DNA from 3 places in the Terribacillus saccharophilus genome. Region 3 is predicted to be linked to each of the others. Evidence: riboswitches for the same ligand, from Rfam matches in the RefSeq annotation. Region 3 holds a riboswitch; each other region holds the start of a gene.
The links. A riboswitch is a leader RNA that binds a small molecule or an ion and turns the genes downstream of it on or off. The one in region 3 is predicted to bind S-adenosylmethionine.
Positions count from the first base shown of each region.

Region 1: another riboswitch for S-adenosylmethionine. It lies ahead of GZ22_RS01445 (iron-containing alcohol dehydrogenase family protein); the one in region 3 lies ahead of GZ22_RS16570 (methionine ABC transporter ATP-binding protein).
Region 2: another riboswitch for S-adenosylmethionine. It lies ahead of GZ22_RS09690 (Na+/H+ antiporter NhaC family protein); the one in region 3 lies ahead of GZ22_RS16570 (methionine ABC transporter ATP-binding protein).

Region 1 covers NZ_CP008876.1:277,103-280,381, forward strand. Annotated here, with positions in the region: gene GZ22_RS01440 (carbon-nitrogen family hydrolase) at 1-294, opposite strand, end outside; gene GZ22_RS01445 (iron-containing alcohol dehydrogenase family protein) at 291-1,385, opposite strand; SAM riboswitch class I at 1,465-1,567, opposite strand; gene GZ22_RS01450 (pyridoxal phosphate-dependent aminotransferase) at 1,674-2,852, shown strand; gene GZ22_RS01455 (MBL fold metallo-hydrolase) at 2,892-3,279, opposite strand, start outside.
Region 2 covers NZ_CP008876.1:1,901,500-1,904,778, reverse strand. Annotated here, with positions in the region: gene GZ22_RS09705 (TetR/AcrR family transcriptional regulator) at 1-55, shown strand, start outside; gene GZ22_RS09700 (class I SAM-dependent methyltransferase) at 255-815, opposite strand; gene GZ22_RS09695 (DUF1349 domain-containing protein) at 980-1,618, opposite strand; SAM riboswitch class I at 1,830-1,938, shown strand; gene GZ22_RS09690 (Na+/H+ antiporter NhaC family protein) at 2,021-3,279, shown strand, end outside.
Region 3 covers NZ_CP008876.1:3,332,295-3,335,573, reverse strand. Annotated here, with positions in the region: gene GZ22_RS16575 (methionine ABC transporter permease) at 1-417, opposite strand, end outside; gene GZ22_RS16570 (methionine ABC transporter ATP-binding protein) at 410-1,432, opposite strand; SAM riboswitch class I at 1,527-1,628, opposite strand; gene GZ22_RS16565 (hypothetical protein) at 1,688-2,017, opposite strand; gene GZ22_RS16560 (thioredoxin family protein) at 2,103-2,408, opposite strand; gene GZ22_RS16555 (ribonuclease M5) at 2,420-2,770, opposite strand; gene gcvH (glycine cleavage system protein GcvH) at 2,910-3,279, opposite strand, start outside.

The sequences.
Region 1 (3,279 bases), 430 kb from region 3:
TCCGAAGACAAGCATCGTATTATAAACACCAGTATCGGTCTGCTTGGCGATGGAACCAGCGATAATATATTTTTGATGTGTTTTAGCTAGTCTGCTGATAAAGCGCTTTGTCGTTTCTCCCTCGGTATCACTTATATTATCGAGTCTTGTCAGGTCATAGCCGGTTGTCCAAAGCTCAGGCAGCACGAGGACATCGGCCTTTTCCTGTGCCTCATTTATTAACTCTTCCACTTTTCTGTAATTGGCTTCCGGGTCACCAAAAACGATATCATGCTGAATCAAAGCGAGTTTCATTGGGTCACTCCCTTATTCGCCGCAACGAATGTCTCAACACTTCGCATGGCTTCGACTACTTTTTCTGAATCGGATACATGCATGAAATGAATGGATTCACCTGGAGCGACAGCGCCGTCTGCGGCAATTTTCATCACCTTGTCCAAATCTTCTTTTACACCAAGTTCTTTAAGTACAGTTGGTAGTCCGAGTTTTTGATAAATCGGAAGCAAAGTGCGGATCTCTTCGAATTTCTCTTCCAGTGCAAGCTGAACAAGGATACCATAAGCTACTTTGTTTCCGTGCAGCTGCTCATGTGTTTCGGCAAGTCTTGTCAGTCCGTTATGAATGGAATGTGCGCCAGCAATTCGGCCATATTCATCACCGAAACCGCCAACCATACCGCCAGCCATAATGATCGTTTCTGCAACGCGGAGAAATGCACTGTCAGCACGTTTGCTTTGCAATGAACAAATAGCAGCATCTCCTTCGGCAATAAGGATATCCCGGCATAACTTCGCTGCGTTACGGGATATTTGGACAGCAAGCGGCTGATCAGTCATGTTTTCGGTAAGTGCATCCGCTTCGTACCACTTGGCCAATGTATCGCCAATTCCGGCAATTAGATAAGGCGCAGGTGTCGTAAGCAGAAGCTTCGGCTCGACTAGCAGCATAAATGCGCTGCGTGGGAATACGGTATATTCAACGAAATTACCTGCTTCATCATAAAAAACGCTAAGCGAAGCCCATGGAGAGCAGTTAGAAACAATTGTCGGAATTAAGATGACTGGAAGACCTGCATCATTAGCAGCGGCTTTGGCAGTATCCAACACTTTTCCGCCGCCAACACCGATTATGAATTGAGCAGCTTCGTCAGCTGCGATACCTGCAAGTCTCGCTGCTTCTGCATGTGTGCACTGGCCGTTATAAGCTACGCGTTTCACTGGCAAATCGATCGGATCCAAGAATGGGGAAGCAGCTTTCCAAGAAGCATCTCCGTGAATAAGCAACCCATTGGTCCAATTCAATTCCGAAAGCTTCGCTGGAAGGCTTTCCAATATATTATCCTCACAAACGTAATAATTCGGAGCGCCTTTTATGTTGATGGTCATGTTGTCACCTCATTGATTTTTTACATAAAAAAACTCTTCCAAGCGTATCTGGAAGAGGGAAAGGCCAATGTTATCCGTCCCCTTATCCCTCAGCATCTCGCTGTTGGAATTAGCACCGTGTGCAAATGCACCGGTTGCCGGGCTTCATAGGGCCAATTCCCTCCGCCTTCTCTTGATAAGAGTGTGTGATTCATGTATGATTTGTTCATTATCGCATTCTATTTCCAACACTGTCAAGATTGGTAATAGTCAGAATAGGAAGTGCGACACAACAGGAGAGTGAGTAAGATGGATTTTCCGTTTTCGGATGCATTAAAGCGATTGCCGGAGCAGTTTTTTGCCGGCTTAGTACATAAAGTAGGTTTACTTGAAAAAGAGGGGCACGATATCATCAAGCTAGGACAGGGGAACCCTGATCTGCCGACGCCGCAGCATATCGTTGAGAAACTAAAGGAAGCTTCTGATAATCCGGCTTATCATAAATATTCACCTTTCAGAGGGTTTGATTTTCTCAAACAGGCAGTCTGTGATTTTTATGATCGGGAATACGGTGTGAAATTAGATCCCACAACAGAAGTGGCCATCATGTTCGGCTCTAAAACAGGTTTGGTGGAAATCAGCCAATGTCTGTTGAACCCAGGTGACTTAGCACTGCTTCCGGATCCCGGGTATCCCGATTATATGTCCGGCATCGAACTGGCACAAGCACGGACATCGCTCATGCCATTAACAGCTGAGAATGACTTCCTGCCTGATTATGATGCTATATCTGATAGTGATCTAGAAGAAGCAAAGCTAATGTTCTTGAACTATCCGAACAATCCGACTGCTGCAACAGCAGATCAGAAGTTCTTCGATAAAACAGTGGAACTGGCGAAAGAGCATAAATTCTGTGTGCTGCATGATTTTGCTTACGGTGCACTTGGATTTGACGGAGAAAAACCACAGAGCTTCCTGCAATCAGAAGGCAGCAAAGAAGTCGGCATTGAAATGTACACCTTATCCAAAACGTATAATATGGCCGGCTGGCGCATTGCCTTTGCAGTTGGTAATGCATCTGTGATCGAAAGCATCAATCTGATCCAGGACCATGTTTATGTAAGTTTGTTTGGCGGTATGCAAGAGGCTGCTGCTTATGCCCTGACAACGGATCAGACATGCGTGGAGGAATTGGTTCATACGTATGAAAGCAGAAGAGATGCTTTCATCGGTCATTTACGCGCTATCGGCTGGGATGTACCAGAACCAAAAGGAACCTTCTTCGTTTGGCTGCCAGTTCCCCGTGGTTACACATCTGAGGAATTCGCTGATTTGCTGCTCGAAAAGGCACATGTTGCAGTCGCACCGGGTAATGGTTTTGGAGAATATGGAGAAGGATACGTTCGTGCAGGATTGTTGGATACAGAAGAAAGATTATTGGAAGCAGCGATGCGAATCGAAAAGCTTGGTATCTTCTCAAAAGCATAAGAAAGAGCCAGTCCCGAGTGGGACTGGCTCTTTTGTCTGTTAGGTTGACACTGCGCAGCGATTTGGGCCGGATTCGATATCGGCTTCGTCTGTGCTGTCAATGACGGCTTTTCCTTGATTTGTTTCTCGGATCAGCTGGTAACTATTCGGCTGCTGGGCAGGTATACTATCCAAAACGGAGGAAGCAAATTCGCCAGCATCTTGCAGCTGCAGTCTTGGATTATTTCTGTATAGATCCTCCATACGTGCTTGGACTGTGCCATCCGTTCCGATCTCTGCCAGCTCGGAAAAATGGGAAGGAAGGACAATCAAATCCAGCGATAAGAAAGGGTATTTTTCATATAAAGTGTTGTGAAGATCCTGTACCCATTGCTCTGCTTGACCAGCTAAATCCGGACGGCCGATCGATTCGGTAAAGAGCGTATCT
Region 2 (3,279 bases), 1.4 Mb from region 3:
CCTGACAACCATTACAGTTAATGGTCCTTTGTTTGCAGCTGGTATAAAAAAGTAAAGCAGCCTAACGGTCAGATCATCCAACTGATTGCGAGTAAAAAGTTAGGTTTGGTTTTTTCACTAAGAGTAAATCAAAGCTAGATAAGATAATTTGCATGAAACATAGAGTGAAAAAGACAGCGTATTAAAATAATTGCTGTCTTTTTTACTCTCTTTAGTTTTAAAAGTCGCTCTAGTAACGGTCTTTGCGTTCTTATTTATTTACTTTTTTGAGCGAGGATAATATAAACAGGCTGATTTGCAATTTTAGTTGACGGATAAATTTTATCAACTACAGAGAAGCCAGCATCAAGGATTTCAGTTTCCATATCTTCAGAAGAAACTCTCGGTCCAGTCGAAGCTTCAGTCTTTTCTAATTCAATACATAAGAACAAGCCTTTGTGTTTCAAGGTTCTGTGAATCTCTTTCAAAGCTGTTGCAAGGGGCTGAACTTCATGCAAAGAAATCGAAGCAATAGCTATATCAATATTATGATCTTCTAATGGAATATCTTTAAAGTTTCCTGCAACAGTTTTAATGTTAGTAATATCTCTTTCCTCTGCTACTGTGTCCAAGTGTTTAAGGATATCTTCATCATAATCGAAGGCGAATACCGTTTTCACACGATCAGCAATAGAAAGAGAAATATAACCAGTACCAGCTCCAAGATCCAGAACGCTGTCGTCTTTCTTAATAGGTATTAGCTCAAATAATTTATCTGCTGGAACTCTCTCTATATTTTCTAAGTTGTTGATTTTCTTTTGTGATTTTTGATTCATCTTAGCATCTCCTTTAATTAAAGATATATAAACTCTGTAATAACTATAATAGAAGTGCATCTTCTTGTAAATGGCAAGGCTCTACGATTCTCATAGATGCTGTAAGTTCGTGGACGAAAAAAAGCTGCCATTTGGCAGCAGGATGAGAATACAATTTGTTTCGATTATAAGTAAGCTTCGTTTGGATCAGAAGATAGTTCTTCAATAGTAAGAAAATCAAAACGTACTGTTTGATCCTTTCCTTGAGGGCTGCAAGCAAATAATCCAGCTGAAATAGGGGAGTCATCCGGAATGTCCAAATGAGCAATTCGCATTTGCATCCATTCTTCGCCATCCCATGAGAAATCGATATAACAGTTTTGAGCAATCCTGGATATACGAAAGTATAAGTCGATATCTTTATCCTGTACATATTGTGTTGACCAATCAGAAAATCCCTGGTTTGTAACTACGACGCCTAACTTACTCAAACTATTAGTTATATATTCTAAAGAAGTTTTCACCCATACATCCTTTGAATAGCGAATCATCAACCCTGCATGGTCATACTTTGCATTTGGCTGTGCCTTCACCTTAGTGGTCATTCTAAAATTCTTTTCGGTTTTCATATAAAGAAAATGCCCGTTATCATTTTCGAATCCATAATGTGTCTTTTGCCAGAAATCTGTTTTCGGATCAGTGTTTAAAACTAATTGAGAGCTCTGTGTATCAATAAACCATTTTTGAGGTTCAACACGCCATTGGAGTAAACTATTCAATTCTTTACTTTCAAATTTTTCTTCTAAAAGCGTTGGTTTCGCCACTTTAATCCCTCCAATTTCTGTAATTTGTTCATCTCACTATCATTATACTTTTTCTGTGTTACGAGTAAACCAGATAATTGAGGTGTCACCAATCTTCGAATGATGGATGGTATTATGATAGATTAATAAAATAATACAAATCAAAAAATCAGTTGATAAAGATATGGGCAGTGTGTATAATCCTCTTTATTGCGCCAAAAAATATATTATCTTCTTATCAAGAGAGATGGAGGGACTGGCCCCGCGAAATCTCGGCAGCGGAACTTAATTCTTTAAGTTGCTGTGCCAAATCCAGAAAGCTGAGGCTTGATAGATAAGAAGAGTGTTTTATAGTTATAAAACCTCTTCTTAATTAATATAAGAAGAGGTTTTTTTGCAGTAAATATCAAAAGAGGTGGAACAATGAAGAAGGCAAATCCATGGGCTCTGATCCCATTTGTTGTTTTTCTAATTTTATTTATTGGATCAGGAATTATTACAGGTGATTTCTATACCTTCCCTGTCATAGTAGCTATTACAATTTCAGCAGGTGTAGCTTTGGCGATGAATAGAAAAGAATCGCTCACTAAAAAGGTAGATATTTTCACCAAAGGTGCAGGAAATCCAAATGTAATGTTGATGGTTGTTATATTTCTTTTAGCGGGAGCATTTTCTGAGGTTGCAAAAGGTATGGGGGCGGTAGAATCTACTGTTAACCTCACTTTATCACTAATACCTCAAAATCTTCTCGTTGTAGGTTTATTTGTAATAGCTTGCTTTATTTCGTTGTCAATGGGTACATCGGTAGGAACGATAGTTGCATTGGCACCAATTGGTGTTGGAATTAGCGAACAGACCGATTTTTCTATGGCGTTAGTAATGGGGGCTATTGTTGGTGGTTCTATGTTTGGAGATAACTTATCGTTTATTTCGGATACAACAATAACTGCGGTTCGAACACAAGGCGCAGAGATGAAGGATAAATTTAAAGTTAACTTCTGGATTGTGTTACCAGCAGCCATTGTAACATGTATTATCTTAGGCTTTTTAACATTAGGAGAATCTGGACAAGTTGAACACTTAAGCTATAGTTGGATCAAAATCATACCCTATATTTTAGTTATTGTTTTTGCATTAATTGGTATAAATGTATTCCTTGTTTTGGTTTTGGGAATTGTACTTGCTGGTGCTGTTGGATTGTTGGATGGAAGCTATCACTTCCTGAGTTTGATTCAACAAATTGGAGATGGAATGGCCGGCATGTATGAAATTGCCTTCCTGGCAATATTAATAGCTGGAATGGTTGAGGTTATTAAATTTAATGGAGGAATTGACTTTCTTCTTCAACTCGCAACTCGAAGAATTAAATCCAAAAGAGGGGCTGAATTTAGCATAGCAGGTCTAGTTAGTCTTACAGATCTATCAACTGCTAATAACACGATATCTATACTGATTACTGGACCACTTGCTAAAAATATTGCTGATAAATATGGTATTGAGCCAAAAAAATCAGCTAGTATATTAGATCTTTTTTCTAGCTCTATCCAAGGTCTGTTGCCATATGGCGCCCAATTTTTAGCAGCCGCCACTGTAGCAGGAATATCTCCGATCAGTATAATCCCATACTGTATTTATCCAATTCTAGTAGGAATCTGCGGAGTTATCGCTATTCTCATTGGATA
Region 3 (3,279 bases):
CATAATCGTACTGTTCTTTGCACCCATTGCCTTAGCCGCTTCTACTACTCCGTTATCTACTTCCTTCAATGCAATCTCAACTAATCGAGCATAGAAAGGTGCAGATCCGATGATAAGTGCAGGCAATGCTGCCTCTGGTCCGCGGATCGTACCGACGATAAAATCGGTAAACGGGAATAGAAGTAAGATAAGGATGATGAACGGAATCGCCCGGAATATGTTTACAACCGCCGCTACAATACCGTAGACAACTTTATTTTCCCAAAGCTTGCCCTTACTAGTCAGGTAAAGCAAAAGGCCTAGGATAATACCGATGATGAAAGTACCGATCAAGGAAAGGATCGTCATATAGAATGTCTCATAGATGGCTGTGTTCAAATCTGCAATATCTACATTCGGAAACCACTTCTCAAACAAGTTCCTGCACCTCCGCTTTCACGTTCGCTCCGCGGATGAAGTCCAGTGCCTTCTCCACTTCCGATTCATTACCCACCAGCTGTAAGAACAGGTTTCCTACTGCTCCGGTTTGTGTCTGCAATACACTGCCCTGCAGGATGTTGATATCAACATCGAATTGTTTAGCAGTCTGACTGACAACTGTTTGATTCACGTTTTCTCCAGAGAAGGAAAGCTTCACGATTGTGCCTGTACCTTCTTTTACTACTGCAGCCGATAAGGAATTATACTGTTCGCTTCCATCCAGCTGCTGAACGAAGCGTTTCGTGATAGCTTGCTGCGGGTCCTGGAATACATGCGCTGCATCGCCTTGTTCTACAACTTTTCCGGTATCCATAACAGCTACACGGTGGCAAATTTTTCGGATAACATTCATCTCATGTGTAATCAATACGATAGTCAGTCCGAGGCGTTTGTTAATGTCCACGAGCAAGTCAAGGATAGAGTCAGTAGTTTCCGGATCCAGCGCAGATGTTGCTTCATCACAAAGCAGAACTTTCGGATCGTTGGCCAATGCCCTTGCAATGCCGACACGCTGTTTCTGTCCGCCGCTCAGCTGAGATGGATACGCATTTTCGCGCCCTTTTAGTCCGACTAGCTCAATCAGACGATCAACTTTTTCTTTTCTTTCTTTTTTCGGTACACCTGCGATTTCCAATGGAAAAGCAATATTTTGATGTACAGTACGGGACCATAGCAGATTGAAGTGCTGGAAGATCATCCCGATTTCTTGTCTGGCTAGACGAAGTTCGTTTTTACGCTGTTTAACGATATCCTTGCCATTGATTATTATTTCACCAGCTGTCGGTTCTTCTAAGCGGTTTAAAAGGCGAACAAAAGTACTTTTTCCAGCACCGCTGTAACCAATCACGCCGAAAATCTCACCTGACTCAATTGTAAGATTAAGCTCATCGACTGCTGTAATATTCTGTTTTTTTGTGCGATATATCTTGGAGAGGTTTTTGATGGTGATCAATATCCGCTCCTCCTTCCTCGTGTTGCTTTATAAGCATAAAAAAGCGCCTTTTTGTTCTGAGAACAAAAAGACGCAGTTGCGTTCGATAATTGTTCTCTCATCTGTACAGGTTTCCCTGCAGGAATTGGCACCATACAGGAAAACCTGTGGTTGCCGGGCTTCATCGGGCCAGTCCCTCCGCCACTCTTGATAAGAGTTTGGTATATGATTGCTAAAAGGAGTTTAGCATCTAGTCAATATTCTTGTCAACATATTTCACAGACTTCCTTTACCTCCCAGAAATAGAAGGGCCTCTACAAGCAGAATATGCTGATAATCGCCGTCCACTACTTGCTGCTTGCGGATACTGCGAAGCTGTACCTCACCATCAAGAAGCTCCTGCAGTGTCTGCTCATCGGTACGTATATGTAAAATACCATAAGGCTTAGAAGCTGGGGTCGTGAGGCTGCTTCTATCTATATGCAAATCGAAGTGTGCATCTCCCCATTCAATGAAGACCTTGAGCCGCTTATCATTACATAAAGGCAGCAGATCCTCTCTTACCTCGATCTGATGCTTGAGCTTTGTCAGTTTTTCGATGATCATCCGCCATTCCCCCCTACACTGTATTTGGCTCTTCTTGTTCTGATTTCCTGCAAGAAAAAACAGCTTTCCAGATTGGAAAGCTGTTTTATTCGCTCAGCGTCTTCGCCAGCATATGCTGAACGGAATGAAACGCATATATTTTTTCCTGAACTTCTCCCTGTTTGAAGGTAATGAGACAAGGTACACTTTCAATCTTATTCTCCTGCATAAAATCAGGAAAAAGAGAGGCGTTCAGTTTGTGATAATATTCCTGGCCTGTCACGGCCTCCACTGCAAGGAGCATTTTTTCTGCAAGCTGACATGTACCGCAAAAAGGCGTGTGTACAAATATTCTTGCTTGCTCCTGTTGTGTGACTGTCTGGACCTCGGTTTTAATAACGTTGATATTCATCCCTTCTTTCTTCAGACGAGGAAGAATGGATGCACCATGATACTTCTGCTAAGCAGGGCTGTGGCCAATTCAGGGGCCGGGGTCGCCGCTACCTCTCGATAGGTTCTGTCTACGTAAATATGCTGGGCATGCGGCAGCTCTCGTGCTAACTGTTTTCGCAGCTTATGACCAGCGCTATCCTCATCCACCATAATATATACTTGCTTGTGATCCAAGTCATAGTCATACAACAGCTGTTCCAGCCGCTCGATGCCCAATGTGCCATTGGTGCAGATGATCGTCACTTCCTCATCGATGATCTTCCTTATCTGCTCTTTGTCCGAGCGTCCTTCTACAATAATGACTTTTTCTTCATCACCCATACTGGCATCACCTATTCTGATCGATATTTGATTGCTTCCTTGCCCGTGCCCCGATAAAGGCTTAGCAACGAACGCTTGCCATAGTATATGAAAAGAGACCGCTGCCCTTGCTAACAGATATCAACAAGGACCCAAAAAATTAATCCTCTTTAATCCGTCCTTCGTAATCTTCTACAGATAGCAAGCTTTCATAAGCTGCATCGTCATCTGCTTCCACTACAATCATCCATGCTTTCTCGTATGGGGATTCATTTACGAATTCAGGGCTGTCGTCTAAATCATCGTTCACAGCTACGACTTTTCCGCTGATCGGAGCATACAGCTCGGACACTGTTTTTACAGATTCAACGCTTCCGAATGGCTCGTCTGCTTTCAGTTCGTCACCGACGGACGGAAGTTCCACGAATACGATGTCTCCGAGTTCATCCTGGGCGAAGTCGGTAATACCGATTCGGTACTGATTGCCATCTTCTTTTTTAATCCATTCATGTTCCTCAGTGTAACGTAGA